DNA from 4 places in the Azotosporobacter soli genome. Region 4 is predicted to be linked to each of the others. Evidence: riboswitches for the same ligand, from Rfam matches in the RefSeq annotation. Region 4 holds a riboswitch; each other region holds the start of a gene.

Region 1 (8,043 bases), 160 kb from region 4:
CGCGGCCATCGACGGGCCGGCGAAATGCCGGTTCACGAAAACGCCTTTCGTCTGCATGACTTTTTGCGCATACGGCGAATCGGCGACACGAATCGAATTTTCCAGATACGGCGCATCGTCTTTGGCGCGCACCTTGATCCGCCAGAAAGACGAATCGGCGTTCACAGTATAGATATCAACGCTGCCGCAGCGCATGATGCGCTGCAGAACGTCGATCGAGGACGTGTAGATGTCTTCCGGCGCCAAGCTGTCGAGATCCTTGATGATGCTGTAGATCTTGCCGATGCTGTCGTCGGAATTGACGATCTGGTTATAAAGGACGTCTTTGACCTGGACGCATTCCAAATGCATCTTTTCCAGAAAACGATGCTTGTCGGCGATGCGTTCCAGTTCGTTTTCCTTATCGGCCAGGATGTGGCGGCGGCGGTCGGTGACGTAGCCAGTAATCACGCCGAGCGCCAGGTATACTGCCAGATGCGTCAGGTATTGCACCTGATACAAGAGCGTGACGAGATCGGCGCCTTTGGCCGTCATGCTGTAGCAAAAGAGCAGTACGGAGAGCGCCGTTGCGGGCATCGATTGCTGTTTGCCGTAGAGCAGACCCATCACCGCGATATAGATGTAGTTGTAGTCCATGCCCAGACGAAAATCGAGCAGGCCGCCGTGCAGATTGAAGAAGGAGAGGCAGGCCATCAGCGCGAAGAGCGTCGCGTTTTCCAGATAAGGCCGGTAAACGGAGAGGAATGAAGGCGGGGACGGCGCTTTTTCCGGCGCAAGAAGTGCCTGTTCCGCCTGCCAGAGGCAGGTTTTTTCAAGGCCCTCTTCCAGCGTGTAGCGCGGCGTCCAGCCGAGCTGCTCTTTGGCCGCACTGTTGTCGAACGAAGCGCGGCAGATGTCGAACGTGCGATACTTTTCGTGCGTCAGGCCAGGCAGGTCGTAATGCTTTCCGAGCAGCTTCACGACTTCGAGCAGGTTGTGCGATTGGCGGCTGACGATGTTGATGACAGGCTGGCGGACGATTTTTACCGCCGCCCAGTAGATGGCCATGACCGCGTCGTCCACATAGAGATAATCGCGGCATTGCTGACCGTCGCCGTGAATGACGAGCTTCTGTCCGGCTGCGATTTGTTTTAAGAAACTCGAGATGACGCCTGCCTCGCCGAAGCTGCCCTGGCGGGGGCCGTATACGTTAGAGAGACGGAGGATGACGGTCTCCAGACCGTATTGCTCCTGCCAGATGCGGCAGTAGGCTTCGCCGTTGGCCTTGTTGATGCTGTAGAGCGAGAGCGGCTTGAGCGGGCTGGCTTCCGAAAGCGTGAGTTCGGCCGAATCGCCGTATACGGCAGTCGAAGAAATGAAGAGAAACTTTTTTACCTTATACTGGTGTGAGAGACGCAGCATATTGACCAAGCCTAAGATGTTGGATTGGCAATCTTCGTACGGCGCTTTGGCCGATTCTGCGACGTCGACCTTGGCGGCCAGATGGATCACGATGTCGAGGTTGTTGTTCTGAAAGATCGCTTCACATTCCTGATCGGCGATGTTGCGCCGGTAAAAGACATGCGGCAAGGTGAGGTTGCGCGCCAGACCGCTCGATAAATCGTCGATCACGAAGACGTCGTGCTTTTCCTGAATCAGTTTTTCGCACAGCTGCGAGCCGATAAAGCCGTAGCCGCCGGTGACAAGTATTTTCATGTGTGGAACGCTCCTATTACATAGAGATTATTTTCATTGCACGTCGGGGTTGTCGAGGAAATACTGATAGCCGTCCACGACGTCGAGCATCGCGCCGTCAAAATCGGTGGAGAGAATCCTGTCGAGCTGCGCATTGCGGCTGCCGAAGAGCAACTGCTGCCAGCCGCTTTGCCAGTAGCGGACCTTGAAGTTACCAACCCAATCGGGATTGGCTGCCACCAGCCAGGCGGGCGGCGACTGTTTCCAGTCTTTCTGCCAATAGGGACGGTAATCTTCCGCTTCCGCAATGCTCAGATAAGCGAGAACCAGACGCTGGCCGCCCTGCGGCTTGCGTTTGAGCGAACGGACTTCATCCGGCGTCAGCGGCGAGCTGTTGAAGGTCGGATCGATGATCAGAAGGTCGAATGCACAGGCGCGCAAAGCGGCGAGATAAAGACTGCGGCTGGCGAATTCTTCCGGATTCAACAGCACGAGAAAGTTCTTCGCCTGGGCGAGACGGCTGACGTCGCTGCGATTGCTGCGCTGCGTTTTTTGCGGCAGCTTCGTTAACTGGCGGTTGGGGGCGGCCAGTGAGACGAAACCGGCTTGTCGGTTTTTCTGGTAGGAATCTGCGACTGCCGCAGTCGAACGGCAGTAATCGATGTTGAAGAGCGGTTGATTCAGTTGCTGCGCGGCCGTCAAAGCGGACGACCAGGCGAGACGCGCCTCCGGCGGCGTCGCCTCGTCGTCCTTCATCTCCCAGCCGTAAAAATAGCTTTCCATCAGGATGCCGTCGAGACTGGTATTGACTAGCGTCCGTGCGGACGGCGTCAGCGTCTCCGGCGCGAATAAATCGAGACTGCCGTTGCCCAAAAGCTGAAACGTTGCGTTGCGTTCCTGACTATAGCTGCGCAGTTGTCCGAGCAGGCGCGCCATTTCGAGCGGATAATCGGGCGGCGTTTGCTGCGCGCGCGCCAGCGAAGGCAAGGCAGCGATGCAAAGCAAGAAAAGAAGCGTGCAACAGGCGCTGCGAAAAAACATGGAATCACCTCGTTTCAAATTATGGTAACCAGCGTTAAATAAATTAAAAAACGACTGCCGGTATGGCAACAGCGATTACTGTTGCAACCTGGCAGTCGTAGACATTTGTCGGTAGACCCATGGCTTTGCGCCCTTGGCTTTCGCCAAGTTTGCCCTCCCGAATAAACACTGCGAAGATGAGGCGGCGCATTGGACGGATAAAATCCGACATCCAGGCCTGAAAAACTTCGGTACTTTCGGAGGCATATTTGTAAAAAATAGTGTATCTTGTTTAGAGTTTAACAGAAATGAAAGAAATGTCAAGCGAAAAATAGGACTTAAGGCCGAGTTTATAGCCTCAAGTCCTATTCAGATTTTTCTTTCTATTTCAACGCCAGCTCAAGCTGAAAGTCGCGGCGTAGCCATTTGGAAAAGCGCAGTGCGGCATCCTGTTCGAGCGGCGTCGGGGCGCTGGCGTCGAGCTGTAGGCTGAGACGTCCCGCTTCAATTTGCGCGTTGACGTTCTTGACCAGCGTCATTTGCGTCGTATCGAGACTTTCGGCGATGCTCAGCAGCAAAGCCAGTTTGCGTGCGGTCTGCCAGTCGGCCTCATCGAGGAACTGATGGTAGAGGCGGTTGTGGTCGAAACGGAACGCCGGGCCGTGATGCCAGCCGGTGATGACCGCGGCCAGCATCTGTTCGCGGTGCGACAGACCGAAAAGGCGCGCGTTTTCCACCAGATAGGTGCTGTGGCGATAGTGGTCGTAATAATTGATGCTGATGCCGGTGTCATGCAGCAAGGCGGCCGTGCGCAGCATCAGGCGGCTGCGATCGTCGAGCGCGAAAAAATCGCGGCAGCCGCAAAAAAGCTGATCGGCCAGTTTGGTGACATGCTCGGCATGCGAGATGTTGCCATTATATAGAAGCAAAGTGTTTTTCGTGCTGTGTTCGAGCGGATTCGCCACGACTTCGCTCTGTCCGCTGCGCGAGAGAAGATATTGGAGGAACAGGCCTTCGCGGACGCCGCAGCCGCTGACGATGAGTTGCTGCGCGTGCGCTTTTTCCTGCAGCGCTTTGACGATGCCGATGCCGGCCAGGATGATGTCGGCGCGTTCGCCGCCGAGGCCCGGCACTTTGCGGCGCTGCGCGAAGCTGAGCTTCGAGACGTCCTGCCATAAGGCGCGAAACGACATCGAACCCATACGATAATTGTGCAGTTTGGGAAACGGATAATTCTTGCGCCGCTGATCCATCTTCGCGATCGTCCGGGCGGTGCCGCCGACGCCGAGCAGCGGCACATTGAGGTTCTTCAGCCAGGGCAGCTGATTCAGCTGCTTGCGAAAGAATGCCTGCAGTTCGTCCAGCTGTCCTTCGGAGGCGCGGTTGTTCAGGCGGAATCGTTCGGTCATATTGACCGCGCCGAACGGCAGGCTGATCATGTGTTCCGCCTTGCGGTTCCTGATCAGCGTCAGCTCGGTGCTGCCGCCGCCGAGGTCGAAGAGCAGCGCGTTTTCTACATCGAGCGTGTTGATCGCGCCGAGATAACCGAGTTTTGCTTCTGTCTCGCCGCTGACCGCGCGCAGCGGGATGCCGGTCTCCTTGCGTACCCGTTCAACGAAAGCGCCGCCGTTTTTGGTGTTGCGAACGGCAGCGGTGCCGACCGCCAGCGTCTTGTCGACGTTAAAGAGGCGGCACATGTGCGAAAAGGTCTGCAGCGAGCGGAGCGCGCGCTCCATCGCCGCGCTTTGCAACTTATTGTCCTGGGCGATCCCTTCACTGAGCCGGACCGCCTCTTTTTGATGATAAATCAGATTGTAAGCGCCGTTTTTATAAATTTGCATGATGATCAGGCGGGCCGAGTTCGACCCGAGGTCGATGACCGCGACGCGTTCACTCATGGCAGATCACCCCTTTGCATTCGATTTGAAAAGTATAACATAGTTTGGACAGCATAACATAATTTTAACATCCGATTGCTATAATAGACAGCAGGAGTTTTACCCGTTTTCCATCGAATTACAGTAGTTAAGAATCGGATTGAGGTGAGAGGATGCCGAGTTTTGCCGCGATACATATCGGATCGGAAACCGTCAGCTTGCAAATTGTCGAATATAAGGACGTCGACGACATCCGGGTGCTGGATCGGGCCAGACGTCAAATGGATTTGGGCGAAGAAGCGTTCAAGAGCGGTCAGATCAGCTTTGCTTCCGTCAGCGAAATTTGCGAACTGCTGAAAGGCTTTCGCCGTTTGTGCAGCGAATACGGCGTACGGGACTGCCGCGTCATGGCGACGACCGCGCTGCGCGAAGCCGAAAATCAGCAATATATCATCGATCAGATCCGCATCAAGACCGGTTTGGAAGTCGAGATCGTCGACATGCCGCAGGAAATCTTCTATAAATATATGGCCTTGTTCAAACATCTGCAGACGTCCGGGCTGGCGAATACCGAAGACGGACTGCTGTTCGTCGACATCTCCTCCGGCGGCACGGGGATTACTCTCTACCGCCAGGGTGCGATCCGCTATCAGCAAAACATCAACATCGGCGCGATGCGCATCAAAGAAAGCTTTGCGCAAAACCAGCGCGATGACGTCTGCTTCCAACAGGTGTTGGACGAATATATCGAAAGCGCGATCGACCCGATCGCCGTGGCGCTGATGGGACAGCGCAGCCCGTACCTGGTGCTGACCGGCAATGAGACGCGACTGCTCTTGCAGCTGCTGGGACACAGCGAGGGCCTGGCGGTTCTCAGCCCGAAAGAACTGAAAGATCTGTACCGCAAGGTTCGCCGGCTCAACCTGCCGGAACTGATGACGCGCTTCGACCTGAACGAGGCCGATGCCGCGCTGGTCATACCGGCGCTCGGCTTATACTGCAAGATGATGGAAGTCGCGGCGGTCGATCATGTCCTCGTACCGACGCTGCGCTTCATTGACGGGATGACGCTCTTGCATGTGGCGGAAAAAACCGACAGTCGCTGGCTCGATGTGATGGAAGAACATACTTTCAGCGTCGTCAAAGCGCTTGAAGACAAGTTTCATTACGACAAAGCCCACGCTTCGGTCGTTGAGGAGTTTTCACTGCTTTTATTCGACAAACTGAACCGCTACCACGGCCTGGGGCGCAGAGAACGACTGATGCTGCGCGCCGCGGCGCATCTGCATGACATCGGAAAGTTCGTCAACCTGCGTCGCCACTACTTCTACTCCTACCGGCTGATCGAATCGGCCGATATCTTGGGCATCTCCCGCAGCGAAAAAAGAATCATTGCCAATGTTTCCTATTATCACTCCAAAGGAACGCCGAACAATGCCGATGAGAACTTCACCCGCCTTTCGAACAAGGCAAAGCTGACTGTGGCTAAACTGTCGGCGATCATTCGTCTGGCCGATGCGCTCGATCGCAGTCACCGGCAAAAAATCACCGATTGCAGCGTGCAGATCAAAGGGGACGAGATGCTCGTGAACGTAAAGGCGCGCGAAGATCTGTCGCTGGAAGAATGGACGTTTGCTGAAAAGGCGGAATTCTTTGAGAGCGTATTCGGCTTAAAAGCCCGCGTCGTCGGGACGATCGGAGGCAACCATGGAACTTGACCGACCAGAACATTTTATCAATCGCGAACTAAGCTGGCTCAAATTCAACAGCCGCGTCATGGACGAAGCCAAGCAGCTCGACAAGCCCGTCTTAGAACGTTTGAAATTCATCGCGATCACCAGCTCGAATCTCGACGAATTCTTCATGATCCGGGTTGCCGGCTTGAAAAGCCAGCTCGAAGCCGGCGTTAACAAATTCGATGCGGCCGGACTAACCGTGCGCCAGCAGGTGGACGGCATCGGCGAAGCGGCGCACGAATTGGTGAAAGAACAGTACAAGGTGCTGCGCGCTTTGCTTGCCGAACTGACGCAGCATGAGATCATCATTAGCGAAGAAAAGAATTTGCCGGAAAAAGCGCGTCACTGGGTCGAACAATATTTTCGCCAGACCGTCTATCCTGTCATTACGCCGCTGGCGGTCGACGCCAGCCATCCGTTTCCGTTTCTCGCCAGTCGCAGTCTGAATTTGGCGGTTCTGCTTCTGAGAGGCAAGGACGAAGAGCAACTGGCGGTGATTCAGGTTCCGGCGGTACTGCCCCGTTTGGTCGAAGTGCCGAACCAGGGCAAAAAAAGAACGTTTCTCTTTCTGGAAGACATCATCCAGACGCATTGCCAGGCTTTGTTCAAAGGCTACAAGATCAAAGAGATCACGCCGTTTCGCATTACGCGCAATGCCGACTTGACGATCGACGAAGATGACGCCGAGGACCTGATGGCGGAAGTCGAAAAATCGTTGCGCCAACGCAAGCGCGGCGACGCGGTGCGCCTCGAAATCGCGCGACAGGCGGGAAAAATGGTGAAGCAATTCCTCATGGATGGCTGCGAGCTCGAAGACGGCGACATCTATGAAATCAACGGACCGATTGACGCCAGCTGCTTTTTTAAGTTCACCGCGCTTTCCGGCTACGATCATCTGCGCTACGAACCGTTGACGCCGCAAATTCCGGCGGCGCTGAAAGAGTGTGAGGATTTCTATGCGCTGATCAAAGAGCGCGACATGCTGTTGCACCATCCGTACGAATCGTTTGAACCGGTCGTCGATTTTATCCGCCAGGCGGCGCAAGACCCGAGCGTTCTGGCAATCAAGCAGACGCTCTACCGCGTCAGCGGCAACTCGCCGATTGTCCGCGCGCTGGCGCAGGCCGCCGAAAACGGCAAGCAGGTCACGGTCGTCGTCGAACTCAAGGCTCGCTTTGACGAAGAAAACAACATTCAATGGGCGAGACGGCTCGAAGAAGCCGGTTGCCATGTCATCTACGGTCTGGTCGGCCTCAAGACGCACGCCAAGATGGCGCTCGTCGTGCGCCAGGAAGGCTCCGGCATCCAGCGCTATGTGCACATGGGCACCGGCAATTACAACGATACTACGGCCAAAATATACGCCGACCTCAGCCTCTTTACCGCCAACGATCAATTCGGCGCGGACGCGTCCGCCTTTTTCAACATGCTTTCCGGCTACTCCGATCCGCCGGTCTGGAACAAGCTCGTCGTCGCGCCGTTCGACCTGCGCGAAAAACTCGAAGAACTGATCGAACGCGAAAGCGAATTTGCCGAACAGGGGCAAGAGGGACGGATCATTGCCAAACTCAATTCCCTGATCGACAAAGGCATCATGCTCAAATTGTACGAAGCGGCCAGCCGCGGCGTGAAGATCGACCTCATCGTGCGCGGCATCTGCGGCATCCGGCCGGGCATCGAGGGCGTCGGCAAAAACATCAGCATTCACAGCATCGTCGGACGCTTTCTCGAACATC
Region 2 (8,043 bases), on a different contig from region 4:
TCGCAAACAGCATCGAGGACGTAGCGCACGGTGCACAAGAACAAGGCTCTCGCATTCACAGCACCTCAAAGCAAATCGAATACCTTTCTGCCACTCTGCAACAAACAGCTCACACGGTACAAGATATTGCCGCCGTTGCAGAAGAAAGCAGTAGTTCGGTCAAGCTGGGTAACCAGGCAGTAGACGATGCCATCAACCGGATGAGCCTTTTAGAAGGAACCGTTAACAATTCATCGCTAGCCATTGAAACACTCGGCGAACAATCAGCAAAAATTGATCAAATCGTAGCCGCCATTTCCGGTATCGCTGCACAGACCAACCTGTTGGCGCTCAATGCTGCTATTGAGGCGGCACGGGCTGGAGAAGTTGGGCGCGGTTTTGCGGTCGTCGCGGACGAAGTGCGCAAGCTGGCCGAACAATCTTCTGATGCAGCCAAAGAAATCGCGGAATTGATTCACGAAATACAAAGCGGCACCGCTGCCGCCATTCAAGCCATGCGCCAAGGAACTGCCGCTGTAGGCCAAAGCGCCGCCGCCGTCAACAATGCCGGCAGCGCCTTTGAGGAAATAGCGCGTCGCACTGTAATTATGACGGAAAGGCTGCAAAACATTTCTGCCGATGTGGAAGAAGTATCTGCGATTAGTCAGGAGGTCATTCAAGCCGTTCGAGAAATCGACTCCATTGGCCAACTGACGGCGCAGCAGACAGAAACCGTTTCCGCCGCAACAGAAGAGCAATCAGCATCTATCCAAGATATTTCGCATCTTTGTCAACAGATGCATACGATGTCTGCTGAACTACAGCAAGCCATTAAACATTTCCGCGTCTAAACACAAAGAGCACCTCTCTTTTCTAGTGAAAAGCGATGGTGCTCCTTCTCGTTAAACGCGTTTGTAACTTATCTGGCAACCGACAAAATCGCTCTCTTTATCATTCTTAATTCGATTCATACGTTTTTGATATGCACAGCTACAAAACTTAAAATTCTCTATCTGATATTCTTCTCCAATAAAGCAATTAGTAAACGTTCCACTATCATCTTTTTTTATTAATATCATTGACTAACCTCCCTACTTTATGATGTTGTTTATTGAAATAACGTTTTTCGCCGTTCTAAAATCAATCCCATTGGGCGCAGGTATGTTTTTAACTATATTATTTTTGATTATACCGCCACTGCCATCTGACGACAAATAAATTCCTGCCGTACTATAATTGCTGCCCGTTTTATCGACAATAACTGTATTACCAATAATCTTACAATTAGCGCCTTCCACGCCAATACCTTGCGTGGAATGGTACAACGTAATCATATTGCCTTGAACAAGTGTATTCTTAGCCAAAACCGATATGGCCGCCTGAAACTGCTTACCAGTAGCCGAATTGTTCGCTGTCTGATTTGCCACCATTGTATTATTAATGACCTTCACTCCAGAGACTTGGACTTTAACTGCACGCTTGTAAAAGTCACTAAATGTGCATTCTTGTATCGTCGCATCTGAAATCCAATTGCTATCACCCGTAATTTGTATGCAATCTCCATCTTCAAATCCACTTACTTTTGAAAAAACGCAATTAAGAATTGATACTTTTTTTACGTTCCAAGCAACTACAGCACGGTTCGCTCCAATATTATCGCCATTTTTCCCATTTTTCGGTCCACTAACATCGTGGATTTGGCAATTTTTAATCGCTATATTGCTGCCTCCTTTCAACCAAACAGCCCAGGATCCCATCGTTGTGTCGCCGCTTGTATTTCGTATTTCACATTTTTCAAGCGTAGTGTAATTTGCATTGTCATTCTTTACTGCAGTTTTTCGCTTCATATCTCCGTCAATAATCAAATTTTTTAAGGTTACATGATCAGTTGAAATATTAATGATTTCTGCACCGCCACCGCCGCCTTTGATAACCGTTCCCACATCGCCAACAAGCGTCACACCTGCAGGCATGTTAATTGTACTAATTTTATAGGTTCCAACCGGTATGTGAAGCGTTTGTCCACTCTTCAGCGACTTCAATGCCGCCTGAAGTGCTGCCGTATCATCAGTGACGCCATCCCTTTTAACGCCAAAAGTTGTAAGCTCGACCATATTGCCCTCACCCGCTTGGGCAAAAACTTTCCCTTGTTGCAGACCGCCCAGCAATATCAGCATCATTATCACTAACCATGTTATCTTTCCATGTTGCATCATAGCTGTACGCTCCTTTTCCAGCATCATCTTTTTGACATTTAACGCCATAACACGAGTAAAGTAAGTCTTCCTACTATTGCACTATATTGTTTGTGGCGTTAACGTTAGTCGCGCTTCTAAAATCTATCCCATTCGGCGCAGGTATATTTTTCACCGTATTTCCGGTAATCGTAGCTCCGCTTCCAGCGGCTGATACGTAAATCCCAGCCGTATTGTAATTGCTTCCTGTCTTGTCTACGACAATCGTATTACCAATAATTTTACAGTCTATTCCTTCTACTCCAATACCTTGAAACGAATGATACAGTGTGATCTTATTGCCTTCCACACGTGTATTCTTTGCAAAGATCGATATTGCCGCCTGAAATTGCTTATGCTCTGGTGAATTAGCCGTTGCCGGATTTGCAGTCATCGTATTGTTAATAATTTTCACGCCAGAAGCTTGCACTTTAACAGCTCGCTTGTAAAAATCGCTGAAAGTACATCCTTGTATAGTTACGTCCGAAATCCAGCCATTGTCACCTGTAATGTGTATACCGTCTCCATCTTCAAAGCCGCTTATTTTTGTAAAAATGGAATTAAGAATTGACATCGACTTTACATTCCAGGCAAAAACAGCTCGATTCGCGCCAATGTTATCGCCTCCAATTCCGTTTTCTGGTCCACTAATATCGTGAAAACTACAATTCGCAATTGATATATTACTGCCGCCTTTTACCAATATAGCCCAGGATCCCATTGTCATATCGCCCATAGTATTTCTTATTTCACATTTTTCAAGTGTTGTGTAATTTGCATTGTCATTCTTTACTGCCGTCTTTCGTTTCATTGCACCGTCAATAATTAGATTCGTCATCGTCACATGGTCAGACGCAATATTGAAAATTCCTCCTCCATTTTCGCCGCCTAGTATAATGGCTCCGTCGTCGCCAAGCATAGCTGCATTGGCCGGTACAATGATTTGAGTAACTTTGTATGTTCCAGCTGGTATATGAAGAACTTGTCCACTTTTCAATGAATTCAATGCAGTTTGCAGTGATGCCGTATCATCAGCTATGCCATCGCCTTTCGCACCAAACGTGCCTAATTCGACGTTCATTGCTTGTGCCCTCGCGGTACACACACCTGCACCGCAACCGTAAAGTCCAAGCAACAATATCGCAACAATCCAAACCTTTTCACATTTCATTTTCCTCGCCCCTCCCCCACATATTTTTCACTCTCTATTTTTAACTAGTCATCCTAATCCTATTTCTTCCATTTTTATTATACCTTGCAAAGATTACAGCCCGCTTGTCATTTCTATTACAATGCCCTTATATTCATTCGGATGTCGTAGAGTTTACCAAAGCATTTCAAATAAAAATAGGCCGTTCCGATTTGCTCATCGCAAAACAGACCGGCCTTTCTACCAACACACAACTTTTCTGAACAATTTCTCCCCTCCCAATACTACTTAGTTTTACCAATCAAATAACCACCATTAGATCCGTCATACATTTGCGGATGCATGCTGTCTCTGCAGCCGTCATAGGATGCGCCGCTAAGATAGCCCGACAGCTCGCCGGTTGTGATATAACCATCTCGATTCAAATCTGCGAGCCCACCGCCAAGCGCATAGCCCAGATATTTGGTAAACATTCCATTTGCCGTCTCAAGTGCCGTACAGGAGCTAATCACCGTATATTTACTGCCCGGATTATGCGCCTTAAAATAATCCACCAGTTCGCCGGAATGACAGGCATCTTCGATCAACGTAACATGACCTGTCGATCCAATTTTTGCGCCAATTTGCAGTGTCGCATCATAAATTTGTTTCTCGTATACTTTGCTGCCGTCAGCCGTTTCAAACCCGTTATTATCCCCGTGTCCAGAATAATACAGCAGCACATTGTCCCCGTCCGATGCTTGTACGGCCTCCGTTTGCATCGCCGTTAAAATAGAAACGCTGGTTGCCTGCAGATCTCGCAGCAACGTTGTATTTGTATTGTTCCATAGCAGATCTGCTTTCAACACCTGCTGCATCGTACTAATATCGCCATTAACCTCCGGTATATTTTCCTTATAGGCCTTCGGCTCGTATTGCGCGATACCGATCAACAACGCATGGTTATCCGACAACGCTCCACCATAGCTGCCGCTGGCCATACTTAGGTAGTTGGCAATTGACCCCGTCGTTCCATCCGCGAAGTGTATTTTATCCAATTGGGCTGTATCCCAATTCTGGATGGTGATCGATCCGTGACCGGCAACGTCAAGCACAACATTTAGGCCATCACGGCTCACCTTGAGATTTTTTGACGTGATGCCGTTGCCGAAAGCAATCTTGTCATTGACATTATCCATATCAAAGACGATTACGTCATTCCCCCATGTTCCGCCAAATCGGTATTGGTCACTGCCGTTTCCGCCGGCCATTGTAACATTGCCGCTGCCGGGCACCAGGCCGCTGACCAAGGTGTCGTTGCCGTCACCGCCAAGCAATGTTGTGTTGCCGCTGCCGGCATACAAAAAGTCGTTGCCGGCTCCGCCGTCGATCGTTTCAGCCTGGCTACCGCCATAAATGACATCATTATAGGCGGTGCCAATAAAGTTTTCAATATCCTTGAACGGCGCTAATTGCCATCCGTTCAGCCCCGCCGTCAGCCCTGCCGCTGTTAACGCGTCATTGCCATCGCCGCCCGAAATCACTAGATCTGCCGGATTATAGACCAGTGTATCGTTACCGGCGCCGCCAGACAAATAGTTTACGCCGCTTCCACCATCCAGATAATCATCACCCGATCCGCCTAGCAAATTGTCGTTACCAGCACCTCCGTTCAATCGGTCATTCCCATCTCCGCCAGACAACATATCGTTTCCTGCCCCTCCCAGCAACGTGTCATCCCCACTCCCGCCATCCAGTTTGTCATTTCCATCGCCGCCAGACAACGTATCGTTGCCCGCCCCGCCAAACAGGGTATCATTGCCCGTTCCACTGTCCAAAATGTCATTGCCGGCTCCGCCGTCCAGAATATCATTGCCGTCCCCGCCCGCCAAAGTATCATTACCAATGCCGCTAACCAAATGGTCGTCACCACTGGTTCCGACATAATTATTAACCATGGCACCGTTAATCTGAGCAGCGCTGTAGGTGGCATCGGAAAACTTGAAAATTTCGATCTGGTATTGCGGACCGAGAAACCAGTCGGTAAAAGTCGTAGCTTGCGTCCAGCCTTTGCGCTGAAGCCGCAAATTGTTGCCGGAGCTGCTGAACACCACATCTGCAATCGACATAGCATATGATGTGAAATCGGCGGTATTGATTCCGTGACCAGCGCTGCCAGGCACCGTATCGGTTACCGTCACATTGTCACACAGACCTAAAGAATAGGTATCATTCCCCACACCGCCCAATAGCGTCGCATCACCGCCGTAAGCGATCAGCGTGTCGTTTCCAGCTCCGCCATCCAGCACGCCGTGGCCGATGATATATTCGTTGCCATTGCCGCCATATACTGTACTGCCTTTGCCGCCCGGCAAATATACATAAATTTTATCGTTACCATCACCGCCATAAATAGTATCTTCGCCGCCTCCTCCTTTTATCAAGTCATCGCCGCTGCTCCCCGTCAATACTTCATTCTTTGCTGTTCCTATAATTGTCGTCATGATCATGCCCTCCCTTTCCTTTTTCTACGCTTCAACCCCTAAAAACGCTCCCTTCTTTGTCTTTTAAATACAAAAGCCCAAGCATAGCAATCACTGCTGACTTGGGCAAACCGCGGTCATTTCTTAAAAGCAACCTGGCAGTCATTGGCGTAACTTTCATTGCCTTTAGACCCATGGCTTTGCGTCCCCATCTTTCGATGAGTTTGCCCACATATTCTTTTTCGTCGCCTTAGTTTTTTCTGCCATCTACATCGCCTCCCTCTCCGCGTTGACTCCTCCTAAAAAGGCAAAAGCCCAAGCATAGCAATCACTGCTGACTTGGGCAAACCGCGGTCATTTCTTAAAAGCAACCTGGCAGTCATTGGCGTAACTTTCATTGCCTTTAGACCCATGGCTTTGCGTCCCCACCTTTCGATAGGTTTGCCCATATATTCTCTTGTCTTAGTCTCAGTTTCATCATATTCACTTCCTCATTTTTTTACAATAAGTAGTATTCCCTTACTTACAGGACGAGACTCCTGTTTTATTGTTGTCTTTTTTTAGTCCTTTGACCTAGGTTTCTCTTCTCTTGCCGCCTATTTAGCTTATATGCTTTCACCAACTAACTGTCCTCTTGCTTCTACACGGTTATTTACCGACATAACAAGGCCGCATCAAAAACAAATATCCATTTAACGTTCATAGCGCCTTCATTTTTACTCTGCCCTTCTTGAATTTGTACAAAGGAACAACAATGAAAAAACGACCCTGCATTCACTTTTCGAATGAGAATCGTCTTTGCCATTGCTTTTTTGCTTTTTCACTCTTCCAAACCATCGGTTTTATCTTTCCTCTTCTTGATTAATCTATGCATAATTTATGATCCCCAGGAACGCAGCCGCAAGTAGTAAAAGGCCCATCAGCAAATGCATCCAGCGTCGGTAAGCGACTCTCCATACATCTAATCGTTCGACATATTGCGGCGCAACCAGCAAAATAATCAGACAGAGAAGTAGCGGCGTAATGAAGATAAGATTATAATACAACAGGCACAACACTGCACTAGCAGTCGGCATTTTAGAAATGATGTTTAGCGCAAATATGTACGGCCCGCCAGTGCAAGGCATTTCTACCAATGCGCACAATACGCCGGATGCGATAGCGCCGCCGAATGACACGCACTTGCTGGCATTCTTGACGATCAATTCTTTCAAACGGTACGGTAGCTCGCTATAGCGGGTCTGATGCGGAAACAAGGCCGTTCTGAGATGAAATACCGCCAGCAGTAGCATTCCCAGCGAAAGCATCAGAGTGATCCAGGGAGATGCTCCAAAAATAATGTTGATCAGCCTATTTCCAACCAACCCCGCCCCTAAATAAACGAGGAACATTGTGGCGCAAAAGGTCACCGCATAAACTACCGCTTTGGCACGTCCGCAAAAAACCGTAGCATAGCTGGTAGCAACAATGAACACAAACAATGCGCATGGATTACTGGCATCAGCCAATGCGGCTAGGGTAAACGGATAAAAGAGCGAAGTCGGCATTTTGCCGCTGCGGGTAATAATGGCTGACGTCAGCTCTCGAGACTCCATTCCAGGAATCAGTCGCCCATTTTCACCGAGTATTTCCGGCAGCAGATTGATTTCCTCCAGACCGATCAGCAACACGTCTTCGCCCGCCTGATTGTCGGTTACTAAAATAGCGGGAATTTCAGTATGCGCAATGCCTCGATATTGCATATTACGATTCAGCAGTTCATTCTTATTTTCAACCGAAGCATCGGTCTGTTTTTTCTCAAACTGATGTTCTCCGCTCTTTTCTGCAACAAATTTTTCCCAATAGGGAGCGAAGGCCTTACAGTTTTCACAATGCTCCGAATAATAATAATTAATCGTAGCTGCTTGAGAAGTCGGCGTACTATACAGAGTTAACAATAAAACAGACAACAATGCAACAGCCGATTTTTTCATTCCTTTCTCCTTCCGATTTTCCATTTAACCGACATCACTGCTGGCGTTATACAGGCTGGCCAAACTATAGAACCGACTGGAACCGTCTTTCGTTAGCGACTGATAATTTCCTTGTTCAACGATCCTGCCCTGTTCAACAACAAAGATTTGATCGGCATTTCGAATCGTCGATATGCGATGCGCAATCACGACAATCGTCATTTTCCCCTGCAGCCCCTCGATAGCCTGCTGTATCCTTTTTTCAT
Region 3 (8,043 bases), on a different contig from region 4:
TACAAGAATCAGTGCGCTAACAAACTGTGGCGGCTTTGATAAAGCATTTTTAGCATCGGATCTTTCACGATATGGATTAATCGAAGATTTTGCGAAAGCAAAAGAGATACAAATACGACTACGAGAGTATTACCCTAATGAGGAGCATGCAGATACTACACGCTGGGCTATTTGGAAGATGTTCATTAAATAAATGTAAAATAAAGATATCTCAAAAAGTAGTCTAGCGAGGTCAACGGACAGCAAAAATCCATTGACCTCGTTTTTTATTCCGGCGGCCATGCTGCTTTTTGCGGTGCAAAGGTGGAGCGGTATTGCGCGAGCGCAAATTTCTTTGCCAGGCCGCGCGTGCTCATGGAGCGGATCGAGCCGAAGACCGGCTGCTTGAACCAGGGGCGGTCATGTACGCCGCCGATGCTCCAGGCGATGCCGGCATAGCCGTTTGGATCGCGGCCGTCGAGCGAATAGCGGTCATTCAGATGAATGGCAATCGCGAGCGCCGTTTCGGCGGAATCGCTCCATTCGAGGATTTTTTTCGCCCAGTACATGCGCAGATAACCGTGCATCTTGCCGCTCGAGACGAGTTCTTGTTGCGCGGCGTTCCAGTATTCGTCGTGCGTTGCGCCCGCTTCGAACTGCGCGGCCGTATAAAGATAGGGGCGCGGCGTACGACTTTCTCTGGCGTGCGACGCTTGCGCCCAGGCGGGAAAGGCGCTGCAGGACGCATAATCCGGCGTGTAAAAGCAAAAGTTGTCCGATAGCTCGCGCCGGATGAAGAATTGTTCCAGTGCGGTTTCATGTGCGGCGTCGAGCTGCGGCGCGGCGAGCAGACGTTTGACGACCGTTTGCGCCGAAAGCTGGCCGAAGTGCAAATAAGGCGACAGGTTGGATTGGCCGTCTTGGGTCGGATCGTTGCGTGCTTTGTCATATTGCGCCAGCACTTGCTGCAGAAAATAATCCATGACGCGCAGCGCGGCGCTCGTACCCGGCGTCAGCCAATCGACCGGAGCGACGGAGGCGTCAAGTTGCGGCCTTAAGCGTGTCAATGTGTCGGCGGCCGAGAACGGCGGGCAGTCCGCAGGATAGGGATCGGGCTGAATGCGCAGCGGAGGATAGGGTTCAAGAAATTGGGCCAGTTGGCGCATCAGTTTGGGTCGCAGCGTACGTGCGGCATATTCGCGTTTATCGGAGGCCTGCCAGCAGGGCACGATGTTGTGTGCGTCGACGATGCTGCAAGCGATGTCGCTGCGCTGCATGACCTCGGCTTGCCAGCGGCGTTTGAGCGACAACGGATCAAAATCGAAAATCAGATGGGCAGCCTTGTGCTCGCGCAGCCAGTGCGGCAATAAATCGCTAGGATCTCCTTTCAGTAGATAAAAAGGAATATTGTGAGCAAGAAGCGTTGCGGCTGTTTCTTCCAGGCCGCGCAGCATGAAGTCGAAGTGACGTAAGGGCGCGTCGGCAAACGAGGCGTCGAGGCAGAAGACGACATAGAGAGGGGTGCCGCTTACGAGCGCCAGTTCCTGCGCTGCCAGCAGCGCCCAGTTGTCAAGCGCGCGTTGGTCGCGGCTCATCCAATAAACGACGGGACCGGCTCCGTTTGGACTTGCTTTGTAGTGGTGCATACGCAGTGGATGCATGATCAAATTCCGCCTTTCATAAAGAAATTCGGCGCTCGGGAAAAGTCCTCACATTAGCGCGATACAATACGGTAAAAAAGCCAGGGTGCACCGAGCGTAATCCAAAGAGTAGCCAGAAAATAGCGGATATAGCGGAAGAAAAAATAATAATCCGCGCCTTCTTTAGGAAATGCGCTCGTAAGGCCGAGCCAAAGCGCTAAAAGAACAAGTGTGCCAATAAGTATTCGCAGGAACAGTTGTCGGTAATTACTTTCAGGCAGCGTGCAACTTGCAGGAAGGCAGCGCTGTTGCACGAGCAAACCGAGCCACAGTCCGGAGAACGCAGCCGCAACCGAGATGCTTTCCTTGCCGGGATGGACGGCCAATAAAAGCAGCGGGACGGTTATGGCGAGAAAGAAACGCAGTGGAAAGGAAAAGGTTGCTAAACGGGAAAGGATAAACGGTTCCAGTTTGGCAAAGGCGAATAGGAGCAGCGCGCCGAGCAGCCAGCCGGCCAATACGTCGCCGATGAAATGCACGCCCAGATAGATGCGCGAAAAGCCGATAAGCAAAACCAGAAACACGCCGGAAAACCATAGATAGCGCTTTTGCGTCAGATGGGCCAGCGCGAGCCAAAATACCAGCCCGGTCTGTGCATGGTTGCTGGGAAAGCTGTAGCCGTCGGCATGAACAAGCTTTACCTCCGGAAGAAAATAAAACGGCCGCGGTTCCTGCACCCAGTCTTTGATGGTAATGTTAAAATAATGCGAGATCAGTACCAGGCAAGTCAGTCGTATGCCGAGGCGAAAATCGAGACACCAGAAGATGAGAGGCAGCGCCAACAGATAAAAACCCTCTTCGCCTAGCAGGGTAGCTGTTTTAAAAAAAATATCCAGCAACGGAGTGCGAAACTGCTGGATAAATAAGGTGACGTCGAGACCATAGGAGATCAGATCATTCATTTTTGCCTCCTGCGCTTTGAACTGGAGCGTAATGGCCAATGATTGGCAATAAAAGTATACATAAACGTTTATTCCACTCGTTCGAGTGAAACCCTCTTACCATATTTCAAGGCAAGAAAAACGAGATCAATGGAAAAGCCGCTGATCTCGTTTTTCGTTTACAGCGTAATAAATGCAACCGGGTCGCACGCGAAGCGGTGCGTGTTTCGTTGTACTGTTGAAGTTGAGGATGTCACAGCAGGCTTTTGACGAACGGTTCATGTGCTTAAGGGAGCCTTTAACGAAACGTTAATAATATCATAATTTCTTGTTGGCATAAGTATGATATTGTCATTACATAGGCGGCGATGACGTTGCATTAACTTCTGGCAGGAAGGAAGAGTAAAACTATATATTGGGCAAACTTACTGAAAGGTAAGGACGCAAAGCTATGGGTCTAAGGACGGTCGGTCTATGATTGCCAGGTTTCCCTTGAAAAAGGTATTGGAAACTCGGGCATCTGTCGGAGTTTTTATTGTTTACTTTTAAAAATGAAGGAGATAAGACTATGTCGATTAAAGCAAAGACAGTTACGTTGTTGTTACTTTCCCTTCTCATAACCGGGCTCATCGTCAGCGGATCCGGCTTGTACGTACTCTATGGAAAAACGCTGGCCAATACGCAGGCGAATATGAAAGGGCAGGCTACGCAGGCGGCAGATGGGGTCGGCGAATTGTTCTCCTCTTTTTCAAGAAGCGGAAAATTCTATGCGGAAGATGCGGATCTTAAGTCGGGTGATTTTTCCCGCATCCAAGCGAAGATGAATACATATTTTGCCGCGACATGGGGCGTCGACCGTTTGGTCTTTATCAATTCACAGGGCGTGCGCTTTGCAGCAGCGCCGTATGATGCAAAAGGCATAGGCGGCAGTGTGGCTGACCGGGATTTCTTCAAAGACACAATGAAGGAACAGAAGATGCAGGTCAGTGAGGTGCTGCTGAACCGGGTAACCGGAATGCCGTCGGTGGTTGTCACGCAGCCCGTCAAGACGGAGGACGGGAAAATGGCAGGCTTTGTTGCGCAGTCGATCTCGCTTGAAACGTTGCAAAACTTCCTGGCGCAGGTAAAAGTCGGCGAAAATGGAACGGCGTCCATCGTTGCGCAAGACGGAACGTTATTAGCGCATACGAAGCAGGAAGTGATCAAAGAGCAGAAGAAGGTGCCCGACGATGTGCTGCGCTCCTTGCTGGACAATGCGGGAAAAGGAATTTCTTATCTGGACTTTGAGGGAAGGGATTCGCTGGCGTTGGCGATACCGGTCAAGAATACAAAGTGGCTGGTTCTGGTCAGCATACCGATGAAGGACATCAAAAGTGAATTCTATGCGAGTCTGATCAGTATGTTCCTTGCGCTCTTGACGGCGCTCGTCATTGTCGGAGTCGTGGCCTGGTTCTTCCTTATCCGCCTGCTAAAGCCGATCGAGGAAATTGCCGCGCAAGTCGCAAAGATTGGCGAAGGCGATTTGTCGGTAAACATTGCCTCGACGGCGCAGGATGAAATAGGAAGGCTGGCGCGATCCCTGTCCGGCGCGATCGGGAACTTCAGGGACATCATCAGCAAGGTGCAGGAGGCGAGCGAGACCGTAAACGCATCGTCCGAAGAACTTACGGCAAGTACGGAGCAATTGTCGCAGGCTGCCGATCAAGTGGTGACGGCAATCGCCGATGTGGCGAAAGGAACGTCAGAGCAAGTCGAGGCAGTAGACAGTACGATGCAGATCGTGGAACAAATGTCGGCGGGACTGCAGCAAATTGCCGCCAATACTTCTCATGCTTCCGCAGCGGCGGAGAAAACGTCCAATACCGCACTAGAAGGCGGAGAGATTGTCCGAAAAGTTACAAGCCAGATGGCGAGCATTGAGATGTCGGTGACGCATTCAGCCAATGTAGTGGCTAAGCTTGGTGAGCGTTCGAAAGAGATCGGACAGATCATTGATACGATCGCGGGCATAGCCGGACAAACCAATCTGCTAGCGCTGAACGCTGCGATTGAAGCAGCCCGCGCCGGAGAACAGGGACGCGGTTTTGCGGTGGTAGCGGAAGAGGTTCGAAAACTTGCGGAGCAGTCGCAAAATGCTGCGAAAGAGATTACGGCTTTAATTGGCGATATTCAGCAGGATACGAATCGGGCGGTAACGGCAATGGGCGAAGGTACGAGTGAAGTGAAGAAAGGCAGCGAAGTTGCGCAGGCGGCGGGCCGGTCGTTTAACGAGATTGCCGCGCTGATCACAGAGGTATCCGATCAAATTCGCGATATTTCCGCGGCCATTGAACAGATGGCCAGCGGCAGCCAGCAAATCGTCTCTTCGGTAAAGGAAATTACGGCAATCAGCAAAAATGTCACCGGGCAAGCGCAGCTGGTATCCTCCGCTACCGAAGAACAAACGGCATCGATCCAGGAAATCGCTTCTTCCAGTAACGGACTTTCTCAAATGGCAGGACATTTGCATGATATCGTGTCCAAGTTCAAGATTTAAAGCAGTTTTGCAAAGGCAGCAATAAGAAATGGGAGGATGAAAGATGTCAAATGTAGGTTTGCGTATTTTTCCAAACATTAGTCGGCCGCACCAAGCTCTGATCGAAGGCTTTTCAGGAATCCCGGTAGCGAATATAGCCGATAATATGAACCGGACGTCTTGTATGGATGCCAAAATTCGCCCGATCAATGATGTGCCGCTGCTAGGCCCGGCTTTCACGGTCAAGGTGCGTCCGGGCGATAATCTGATGTTGCATCGAGCGCTTGATCTTGCCAAAGCGGGCGATATTCTGGTCGTGGATGCCCAGGGCGACCTCTCGAATGCCATTATGGGAGAACTCATGGCGTTGTGGGCGAAGCAAAGAGGGATCGGCGGTCTGATCATTGACGGCGCGATCCGTGATCTCGGCGCGCTGAAAAAAATGGCCTTGCCGATCTATGCCGCAGGGGTGACTCCGGCCGGTCCTTATAAGGACGGTCCGGGTGAGATCAATGTTGCCGTTGCCTGCGGCGGCGTGGTGGTTCAGCCAGGAGATATCATCGTTGGCGACGAAGATGGTATTGTCGTCATTAATCCGCGCGATGCAGAAGAATTACTGGAAAAGTCGCGCAGTAAATCGCGTGCGGAAAGCCAGGTCATGCAGGAGATCGCCAATCTGTCCTGGGATCGCACTTGGGTGGAACGCGATCTGGCAAACCGGGGTGCGGTAGTTGAAAAGGAAAAGCGGAATTTCCCCCGCGTTGCGATCAACGAGCCTGTGGAAATTTTGCTAAAAGAAGCAGAACAGCCAATCGAAGCTACGGCGATTAATATCAGTGCGCTGGGAATACTGCTGCAATCAGAAGCGGAGTTGGAGCTTAATTCGCTCTTTCGCTTGCATCTGCCGAAGCAGTTAGGCGAGATGCATGTCGAGGCAAGAGTGATTTGGCGGCAGAAGCATTACTTCGGTTGCGACTTCGTGGATTTGTCGGCGGAGTTACGCGGGACGTTGGAGGATGTGGTTTCTGCTTATTTGTGGCTCGAATTGGCGCAGTGAGTGGAGCGGAAGGGAATGGGGCGTGAGGGGAGTGAGTTTGAATTTTGCGAGTCGAGATTGCTGCAATAAACGATTGGCTGGGGAAAAGGATGTTCGTAGTGGTATTAACGGCACTTGTGACCGGATATATTTTAAAGGTGCCGGATAGCGGCATCGTCCGCTTTCTGCTTGTTGCCTTGTTTGCTTATATGACGTTCGTTACCTCGCTTGGTACCAGTCTGAAGAGCTTTTTCAAGGTGCTGGCAAAACCGTGGATTCCGCTTTGGGCCTTGCTGCTAATTCATCTGGTTACGCCATTGACCGCTTGGCTTTTAGGCAGTTTGTTCTATGCGGACTCGCCGCAAATACAGCTGGGCCTCTTGGTGGGAGCGGCGATTCCGGTTGGCGTTACGTCGATCATCTGGACAGCCATCGCCAAGGGAAACATACAAATCACGCTCGTGGCGGTTACGCTGGATACTCTGATTGTCCCGGTGCTGTTGCCCGCTTATTATCAGATCGTGGTGGGACAGTCGGTGGCGATCCATTATATTTCACTTGTTGTACAGCTGCTTTTGATGGTGACCATTCCCAGCATCCTAGGGATGCTGCTTTATGACTGGAGCGACGGTAAAACCGCCAAGTTTTCCCGTGGCGCGGGCGGTTTCAGTTCGAAGCTGGCCTTGTTTACGATCATGGTGTTAAATGCCTCGTTGGTCGCGCCGGATTTTAACTGGTCATTGGAAACCATAAAATTAATGGGCGTAGTGTTGGCGATGGTGATAGCGGGCTATGTTCTTGGCTATATCGGTTCCTTATGCATAACCAAATGCCCGCAGGATGTGAAAATGGCGATGATTTATAGCGTCGGCATGCGCAATATCAGCTGCGGACTTGTCATTGCGGTCACGTATTTTCCGCCGGCGGTAGCGGTGCCGATTATTTTGGGGATGATCTTCCAGCAGCCAAGCGCCGCGGTGATTCCGAATATCTTCAAATATCTTGCTGAAAGAAAGAATAGAGGCAAACGAGTGCAGCCGCTTAGCGAGAACATCAGTTAAAGATCTGCAGAGTCATTAGTCTGCTACGATAAAAAGCCTTCCGACGAATCGATCGGGAGGCTTTAGCTATTTTTCATGCTTCGCATCGAAAGCGATCTTGATGTATAATTACGGTGATCGATCCGCAGCGGATTGCAGAAGGCGAAAAACTGCAAACTCGATGGCAGGTCTGTTTGGGAAAGGAGTCTTTACGTGACCATTAATAATGAAAAACAAGAAGAAAAGCAGGCGGCAGAGCTTCTTCCGCTCGAAGGAAACGAACGTCAGGAAGGCGTAGAGGAAGCTTTAGACGCAGCGGAGCCGGAAGAAGAGCCGAAGAAAAAGAGCTCGAAGTGGAAATGGCTTGGCGCAGGCGCGTTGGCCGTTATTTTTAAATTCAGCAAGGTCGTGGCGCTTTTGAAATGGGCGTTTGTCTTTTTGAAGCTGGGCAAGTTTTTTACGACCGGCTTTTCGATGCTTGTCATGATTGCCGCGTATGCGTTCATGTTCGGCTGGTGGTATGCGGTCGGCATTGTTGTGCTGCTCTTCGTGCATGAGCTCGGGCACTTGATCGCGTCGCGGCGGCTGGGCCTTGAAACGGGCTTGCCGGTATTTATACCGTTTGTCGGCGCTTTCATCAAGATGAAACAGGAACCGCAGGATGCGAAAACGGAAGCGATCGTGGGCATTGGCGGGCCGGTACTCGGCTTAGTTGGCGCGTTTCTTTGCTATGGCATCGGTCTGCTCTTGCAGTCGCCGCTTCTTTATGCGGTCGCCTATTTTGGCTTTTTTATCACGGTCTTCAATATGATCCCGGCGCATCCGCTCGACGGCGGACGCATCGTGACCGCGGTTTCGCCGTATATGTGGCTGGTCGGAATCCCTGTGATAG
Region 4 (8,043 bases):
CCTGGCTGGCAGCGGCAATTTCCTGCATTGAGGCCGATTGTTCTTCGGTCGCAGCCGATACGGTTTGCGCACCTTGCGCGCCGTGCTTGCTCAATTCGTCAATTTGGTTGACGGAGCCGACAATTTGCTGGCTGCCGCTCGCCATTTGCTCAATCGCACTCGACATATCCTGAATTTGTCCCGATACCTGCGTTACCAGTTTGGCAATTTCAGCAAACGCGACGCCGGATGCATTAACAGTTTGCGTGCCCAGTTTGACTTCCTGCGATCCGCTCTGCATTGCAACGACGGCTTTTTCGGTATCGATTTGCGTTTCGCCAATTAACGTCGCGATTTGCTTGGCTGCACCTTCCGACTGTTCGGCCAGCTTACGCACTTCTTCCGCTACGACCGCAAAGCCGCGCCCCTGTTCCCCCGCGCGCGCCGCTTCAATCGCGGCATTGAGCGCGAGCAAATTGGTTTGTCCGGCAATGCCGGCTATCGTATCGACAATTTGGCCGATCTCTTTTGACCGTTCCCCCAGCTTGGCAACGATTTCAGCCGATGCGGCCACGGTTTGTTCGATCGAATTCATTTGTCGCACCGCTTTATCAGCCGATGCATTGCCGTCTGTCGCCTTCGTCGCAGCCAGCGAAGATTGCGTCGTTACCTCATGCGCATTGGCGGCAAGTTCCTCAATCCCGGCAGACATTTGCCGAATCACGACGGACGCATCGCCGGTCACGCGCAACTGTTCGGCCATTCCCTGCGCCACTTCGGCAATCGATCCGGCTACGTGCGTAGCGGCTTGCGCCGATTGATCGGCGCTTGCCGTCAACTCTTCCGAAGAAGCCGCCACCTGTTCGACCGAACCGTCAATTTTCTTCATCAGAGCCTGCACCTTATTGCGCATCTCAATCAGCGAATCGGCCACTTTGCCAATCTCATCGGCCCGCATGAACGGGCGTGGCTTATTGCGAAAATCACCGCCCGCCAGTTCATCACAGACCGCGACCAACGCGGCGAGCGGCTGCGTGATGATTTTTGTTATGTACCAACCGCTGACGCCCAGGACGATAAACGCAATGAGCAGCGTTGCGACGCTAATTTGATTGGCCCTTGCAAACGCTCTTTGATTTTCTTCGTCCATCTTCTTGGACAGTTCCGTGTAATAATCGCTAAACTCACGCATTGCCTCGATGTACTCGGCCGCCGGTTTATCAACATTGGCGACATAGGCTGCATACGCTTCCGCATTCTTATTCTGCAGGGCCAAATCAATCACCTTGGCCCTGGCATCACGGTACTTTCCTCTGACATCGACCACCTTACCCAGCATAGCACGCGCCTTGGCATCGAGTGGCATTTTTTCGATTTCATCGAGATTGGCCGCCGCCCGTTTTGCGGTGTCGTCAATGATCCCCTTGAGCTCTTTGTTCTTATTTTCATCCGTCGTCAGCATTAATTCCATCGTCGCGCCATTCGCGCGCGCAATGTGCATCCGGTTTTCGTTCAAATCCTTTATCGGCAGCAAACGCTCTTTATAGAGAGTGTTGATCGTCGTATTCGACTCCTGCAGGTAATAATAACCGGAATAACCGATAACCCCTAATGCGATAAAAGCCAGCAAAAGTAAAACGCCTAATTTGTACATCACTTTCATGTCATTAAAAAATTTCATTTGCATTGACTCCTTACTTTTTTGTATATAAAAAGACTGCCAGGGACATCACCAATTGAGCGATGCAACCTGGCAGTCATGGATATTGCTATCGTTAGACCCACGGCTTTGCGTCCTTATCTTTCGATAAGTTTGCCTCTTCAATTTCCGTTGTGCCAAAAGCGGCTCTCCCCCGCCTTCACACCTCCTTATTATACCACCAATCGACTTATTTCGCGCATAAAAACAAAAAAAGAGAGTAAGTTAACACTTCTTACAAAAAGTTAACTCGATCCCTTTTTTCACAATTCTTATGCATTGTTATTTTTCGTGCTTCTGCTCTGCAAGCTGCAAAAACGCACCCAGCTTTTTATCGCAGACTAAAATATGCTCTTCCAGCCACTTTTTCATTACCATCAGCGCATCAAAGGAAAAGCCGCCTTTACCTTGCTGCGATTCCGCTAAAATCCGCTGCGCCTCGGTCATTAATATTTCATGCTCCCGTTTATGTTCAGCAATCTCCGGATAATTATATTGCTGCATATAACCTTCCTCTTCCTGAAGGTGGTTTGCCGTATAGGCGACCAGCTCCGCCAAAGCGGCTTCGGTTATCTGCCGCTCCTTTTCAATATCTTCGCAGCGCAAAATGTTAACTACCAAGTCATTGGCCAGTTCGATGATCCTGTTATGCTGCTTATCCAGCACCGGCACCCCGATATGATAAACCACATCCCACTTCAACATCAAAAACGCCTCCCCATTTTTCCTCGCAGAAACCGTTTTCCTCATCTTTTATCTATTCCGCATATGCGAAAGCAAAACCTGCCAACATTTTTCAAAACCACTGCACTGCATGCGTTATTTTTTTTGCAGTTTGACAAAGTCGATAGGCTTGAACAGGACAGCAACATTCAGACTGCTGCCGGAATCTATTTACAATGGTTGGTGAGACTTTCTCTCCGCAATGTAGCACAAGTTGCAAAATCCGCAACAACGCTGAGGATAAACGCTCTACTTTCGTCGACGGCGGCAAAGACGGCAGTACAGCGGGAATTAACCGCGAGTAATCCAAATCACCCTTATTTTTTTCATGAAATAAGTGAAGAAAAACGAGCCCCTTTCGATCACTTGGGTCGAGAGAGGCTCGTTTTTTAATGAAAGAAATTGATTTTCGCTTCAAGTTTCCGGCAATGCCGTTTGCTCTGCAATCCGCTAGCGCCAGTCTAAAATTTTTCTCACCTGTTCTTCGTTCTCGGCGCGGCATAAACGTTCCATTTGTCCGGGACAGGAAAGAAGCGTACCGATCTCGTCAATCTGGCTCAAATGTTCTGCTGTATCCTGCGCCGCCAGCGCTACGACTAATCGTACCGATTCGCTTGCTTCAAAACCGAATCGCACCGGCTTTTTTAGCGTAAGCACCCCTACGCCGTTTTTTTTAACCAGTTCCGGGTCGCGAAGATGCACTACCGCCAGCCATGGTGCAATGACCATGCAAACTTCTTCACCATAATTTTGACTTACCGCATCGACATAGCGCGGCGTGACGCAGCCAGAATCGACCAACAGTCGCCCCGCTTCCTTTACCGCCTGACTTCGGTTCGCTGCTGCAACGCCGAGTTTCACAAGGCATTGGGATAATCTCTTCATACTCTATTCCCCCCTTTATTTTCCCAGTGATAAAAGAAAGGCAGCGATCCTCTTGCCTGGGATCGCTGCTTTCTCAATCTTCCTACCTCATGGTGCGTTTACGGAAATAACTGGATGCGATATAATAACTATATGTATCTCTATATCGTTTTACTGCAACGTCAGTAGGATTTGGCTCTAGCCCAGATACTTTTTATATTTTGCTCTGCCAATCGAGCCGCGTTTGTGCTGCATTTATTATTACTTCGCATGATGCACACCCTCAGTCAACGAATCGCTTTGCTTGCCGGCGACGATTCGTTTTCCATTCATGCCTCACAGTGCTGCGTTAATTGCTCTCCATTTTAAAATGACCGATTCTTCTTGCCTTGTTTTCTAAAAAGGTATTTCCCCTCTCCTTTCTTTAAAAATCCCTTGCGCAAAATCTACTAATAGTAGGCTTTGACTTTATTTTAAACTACTTTAAGTAGTTCGTCAAGGAGTGATTTCTATGTTTCAAAAAGAAATATTAGCGCAACGCTTAAAAGAAGAACGTCTTGCCCATAAACTGACCCAAGATCAAGTGGGGCAGCTGCTCGGCGTCGTCAAGCAAACCGTCGGCCATTGGGAAACCGGCCTGCGCCTGCCCACCATCGATAGCTTAGTCGCCATGGCCGACTACTATAATGTATCGCTCGATTATCTTACCGGCCGAAAAAACGACCCTGCCCGCACCAAAATCAAAGCAGCATCCTCATTCAAGTATCCGCCGCTTGCCAAAGAACCTCGTTCCGTCGCAGAAAACTCAAATGCAAGTGAAGAGAAAAAGAAGGATCAACTTTATTAACGACAACATACAAAAAGCCGCCCCCTTTGATCACCTTGGTCGAGATGGGCGGCTTCTTGTATTTATCCTCTTTCTTGCGAATCTATTTAAGATTTTGCGCAAAAGCTTCCACTCTATTTAATCCGTCTGTTTTTAAAACGTCTTCTTTGTCATGTAATCCCGGCACGATGACTACGCCCCGGTCCTGCCAATTTTGAAATTGAGCAATTCGTTTATACGATGCAACAATACCGTCAAATAACGCTTCATCCGGTACGCCGCCGCTGACAAGCATTGCGCATTCTTTTATCTTGAGCGGTTTTTCCGCAATCAAATACGCATACATCTTATCAATCGCCGCTTTCAGTTTGGCCGGAAAGGAAAACCAATACATCGGCGTGGCAATCACCAACATATCCGCTTCCTCAAGTAAAGGAGCCAGCGTATTAAAATCATCGGGAATCGAACAGGCGCGTCCTTTGCTAAAGCACATTTTGCAGTCAATACAGCCTTTTATGTTCTTATCCGATGTTGTATAGATTGTCGTCTTATGTCCGGCCTGCTGCGCTCCGGAAATAAACGCATTCGTTAATTTCTCAGTGTTGCCGTTTTTCCTTGGGCTACCTGTTAGAATCAGTATATTTTTCGCCACTGCTTCTCATCTCCTGTCTTTTGTTTTCATTTCCTGTGCACAGGATTCATGCTATAATACTATTCACTAATACACCCATTAGCAAGTATGCACTTATTTGTGCCATAGTTCCCTTTTATATACCAAGCAAAAGGAGCTTCACTATGATTCGATTTTTAAATAATGAATATCACTGTCCGTTGGAATTAACCTTAAGCATCATCGGAGGCAAATGGAAAGCCTTGATTTTGTGGCATTTAGGCGAAAACACGCTGCGCTTTAGCGAATTAAGAAAGACTTTACCACAGATCACGCAAAAAATGTTGACGCAACAGCTGCGCGAATTAGAAGCGAACGGCTTAATCACGCGTTTCGTTTATACGCAAGTACCGCCCAAAGTCGAATATTCTCTTACCGACACAGGCAAAACATTGTTGCCTGTTTTAGCTTCGATTACCCAATGGGGTGTTGGCTATGCCAAAAATGCGGATCCAACTTGCGAAATTCCGCCCTGCCCGCACGACTGAACGAAGAAGAGCACGCGTTGATCAGCAACCCAGATGTGCAACAACGCTTCAACTCGCCTCTTGTTTTTCGCACGCGAAACATTTTCCTTTTTATGGAATATGACGTATAATGGAAATACGCATATCTGAAAATTTATCGCAAAGGAGTGTTTCGCATGAATCTTGATTTTGCCAAATTGCCAGCCATCGGCTCCTCCGGCATCGCCCAACGGACAATCGAGCACGCAGACTCCTCCTTGTACCATGGTCACGGTAAACTAAAAGACCTCTTGGCAAGCCCCGTCTATATCGACCTCATCATTCGCGCTGCCGTCAGCGCCGTAGACCCTCACCTGCCGGAGGAATTCGCAACGATCGGAACCAGCTTCGAATTTCGCCATGAAAAACCGACCGTAGTCGGCATGTCCGTCACCATAAAGGCAACACTGACCGCAATCGAAGGAAGCAATTTGACGTTTTCCGTGACAGCCGCCGATGAGCTCGGTGAAATCGGGCGCGGTACGCACACGCGCAGCATCATCCAAACCGATCGCTTTCTGGCTAAAGTCAACGAACGCGTCAAATTGATCAAACCGATTCCATTTAAATGATTTTCGCAGAATAAATAAAAAAGCTGCCTCTTTCGATTCTTTGATCGATTGAGGCAGCTTTTATTCCGGCATCCATAGAAAAGGATTTTATCTTTTCCCGCCGAAGAAACTATCAAACTTCTTTTTCTTGGAGGACTGCATGAAGCATCAAATTCTCGCTCAATACCGCGAACAGATCGATTTATACCGCGATTTCACGCAGCAGCTGCTGACTTTGGTTGCCGATCTTCTGAAGGCGGAAGGCATTCGCATTCATTCCCTCACTGCACGGACAAAGGAAGAAGACAGCCTGGAAGAAAAAATCGCCAAGAACCCCGGCAAATACTTTTGCCTCGAAGACATCACCGACATTGCCGGGCTTCGCATCACCACTTACTTTGAAGATGACGTCGACCGGGTCGCCGCGATCATCCAGCGCGAATTTTATATCGACGAACTCAATTCGATCGACAAGCGCCTCTTAATCGACCCGGATCGCTTCGGTTATCTCTCCTTGCATTACGTCGCTTCGCTGGCCGCGAGCCGTTATGCGCTGCCGGAATACGAGAAATTCAAGGACTGTAAGGTGGAATTTCAAATCCGCTCCATCCTGCAGCATGCCTGGGCCGAGATCGAACATGACCTCGGTTACAAATACCAGTTTTCCATCCCGCGCGAGATACGGCGCAGTTTCTCCCGTTTGGCCGGCCTGCTCGAAATCGCCGACCAGGAATTTCGCAACATCCGCACCTCACTGGCAGACTATGAACAGGATATCGCACGACGGATCAGCGACGCGCCGGAAAAAGTCTTCCTTGATCGCGTCTCTTTGTCCGCTTTTTTGGAGCGCAGCCTGATCGTCGACGAATTGAACCGCGACATTTTGTCGGTCAAAACCTCTTACGAAATCTATCCGGCTTATCAACTGGACAGTTTCATTAGCCAGCTGCATTTCTTCCAAATCGAATCGATCGCACAATTAGAAAAAGCGCTGCGCGAAAACCGCAGTTCCATCCTAAGCCTGGCTCATTCGTTTCTCAAAAAAGATTCCAACACCGCAGCGGACGAATTCACCGAGCTGCCGAATACGATCAGCATTTTTTATTTATGCTATGCCCTGATCGGAAAAAAAGGCTCCGTAGCCTCTGCTCTCGCATTCCTCTCTGAATACAGCATCGGCAACGCGACAGAGCGAGAAAGCCTTGCGCATTATTTGATTGAGTTTCAACTGGAATAACGCCTGACTTGTGCAAAATACTCTCTTGTTATGTTATGGAAAAAATGATTTACACTCTACAGGAAATCTTACTTTCTCTCACGTCGCACAAGCAGTAGAATAAGCATATTCATTGTATCGGGAGGTTCACGTGGCATGACCAAAGAAATCTTTTTTACGCTGTTAGCAGTACTGATTGTCGGCGCACTCCTCTGGCATTTCCGCTCAGGTTTCGCCGGAGAAAGTCCAACTACCGCCAACATCGATGCCTTATTGCGTAATGAGGCAACTCGCAACGGAGGTCAACTTATACGACTAGAAAATACCATGTGGGGTAAAGTCGATCAGCAAAAATATGACGTTTCTTATTTTGAGGTGAATGTGAACCGACGCCCAGAATTGCTGGCGCAATTAAAGAAAAAATGCAATGGAAGTGCTCGGCAAGTCTTTTACAGCAGTTTATCTTTTAAGGATTCACCAGAGCGAATTTGCATTATCAAAAGCCAAGACCCGTATGATATTATTCGTGTCATGGGAACCGACGGCACAAACTATGATATTAACAACGAGCAAATCATTAAAAAACTTAAAGAGTGGGATGAACGCTACGGAATCATTATCAAAGGAGCCGATGGCGATTGGGTCGATGTGCAGTTTAAAGTGATGCCATCAGATATGAAAAAATTTGCTGAAGAAGTGTACGTGTTTTGTCCTGATGCTGTTGAGCAAAACGCTGGCAGTATTGAAGCGCTAGTGGTAGAAATGAACAAATATCATGGCGTATTTTTATGGTGGGATTAAAATATCCGCTTTTCCTTTCTTCCTAATTTCAACCAATAAAATAAAACCAACCGCCCGCTTCAATCACGCGAAGCGAGCGGTTTTCTTTTTGCATCCGGCAGCGTTACTTTTTCGCATACTGAAACAGCACGCCCGAAACGATCACGACGGCCCCGGCAATTGCGCTGGGAAGAATCGGTTCGTTTAGAAACAGGGCGATATAAAGCAA

The links. A riboswitch is a leader RNA that binds a small molecule or an ion and turns the genes downstream of it on or off. The one in region 4 is predicted to bind cyclic di-GMP.
Region 1: it holds a riboswitch for cyclic di-GMP, as region 4 does, so the genes downstream of both, QTL79_RS01250 (endo alpha-1,4 polygalactosaminidase) here and QTL79_RS00500 (methyl-accepting chemotaxis protein) in region 4, are expected to answer to the same signal.
Region 2: it holds a riboswitch for cyclic di-GMP, as region 4 does, so the genes downstream of both, QTL79_RS13165 (caspase family protein) here and QTL79_RS00500 (methyl-accepting chemotaxis protein) in region 4, are expected to answer to the same signal.
Region 3: it holds a riboswitch for cyclic di-GMP, as region 4 does, so the genes downstream of both, QTL79_RS02445 (methyl-accepting chemotaxis protein) here and QTL79_RS00500 (methyl-accepting chemotaxis protein) in region 4, are expected to answer to the same signal.

Annotation. Positions count from the first base shown of each region.
Region 1 covers NZ_JAUAOA010000001.1:272,492-280,534, reverse strand. Annotated here, with positions in the region: gene QTL79_RS01255 (NAD-dependent epimerase/dehydratase family protein) at 1-1,695, opposite strand, end outside; gene QTL79_RS01250 (endo alpha-1,4 polygalactosaminidase) at 1,729-2,715, opposite strand; cyclic di-GMP riboswitch class I at 2,795-2,879, opposite strand; gene QTL79_RS01245 (Ppx/GppA phosphatase family protein) at 3,078-4,592, opposite strand; gene QTL79_RS01240 (Ppx/GppA phosphatase family protein) at 4,745-6,289, shown strand; gene QTL79_RS01235 (RNA degradosome polyphosphate kinase) at 6,279-8,043, shown strand, end outside.
Region 2 covers NZ_JAUAOA010000016.1:63,231-71,273, reverse strand. Annotated here, with positions in the region: gene QTL79_RS13185 (methyl-accepting chemotaxis protein) at 1-830, shown strand, start outside; gene QTL79_RS13180 (hypothetical protein) at 882-1,058, opposite strand; gene QTL79_RS13175 (glycosyl hydrolase family 28-related protein) at 1,071-2,195, opposite strand; gene QTL79_RS13170 (right-handed parallel beta-helix repeat-containing protein) at 2,269-3,384, opposite strand; gene QTL79_RS13165 (caspase family protein) at 3,648-5,846, opposite strand; cyclic di-GMP riboswitch class I at 5,972-6,064, opposite strand; cyclic di-GMP riboswitch class I at 6,189-6,281, opposite strand; gene QTL79_RS13160 (hypothetical protein) at 6,692-7,798, opposite strand; gene QTL79_RS13155 (ABC transporter ATP-binding protein) at 7,823-8,043, opposite strand, start outside.
Region 3 covers NZ_JAUAOA010000002.1:88,849-96,891, reverse strand. Annotated here, with positions in the region: gene QTL79_RS02460 (hypothetical protein) at 1-193, shown strand, start outside; gene QTL79_RS02455 (deoxyribodipyrimidine photo-lyase) at 267-1,640, opposite strand; gene QTL79_RS02450 (phosphatase PAP2 family protein) at 1,694-2,581, opposite strand; cyclic di-GMP riboswitch class I at 2,969-3,054, shown strand; gene QTL79_RS02445 (methyl-accepting chemotaxis protein) at 3,129-5,096, shown strand; gene QTL79_RS02440 (RraA family protein) at 5,140-6,132, shown strand; gene QTL79_RS02435 (bile acid:sodium symporter family protein) at 6,222-7,172, shown strand; gene QTL79_RS02430 (site-2 protease family protein) at 7,365-8,043, shown strand, end outside.
Region 4 covers NZ_JAUAOA010000001.1:108,155-116,197, forward strand. Annotated here, with positions in the region: gene QTL79_RS00500 (methyl-accepting chemotaxis protein) at 1-1,660, opposite strand, end outside; cyclic di-GMP riboswitch class I at 1,721-1,807, opposite strand; gene QTL79_RS00505 (bacteriohemerythrin) at 1,961-2,383, opposite strand; gene QTL79_RS00510 (PTS sugar transporter subunit IIA) at 2,852-3,286, opposite strand; gene QTL79_RS00515 (helix-turn-helix domain-containing protein) at 3,777-4,112, shown strand; gene QTL79_RS00520 (flavodoxin family protein) at 4,195-4,743, opposite strand; gene QTL79_RS00525 (winged helix-turn-helix transcriptional regulator) at 4,887-5,249, shown strand; gene QTL79_RS00530 (thioesterase family protein) at 5,405-5,839, shown strand; gene QTL79_RS00535 (GTP pyrophosphokinase) at 5,979-7,055, shown strand; gene QTL79_RS00540 (DUF4253 domain-containing protein) at 7,191-7,835, shown strand; gene QTL79_RS00545 (DMT family transporter) at 7,939-8,043, opposite strand, start outside.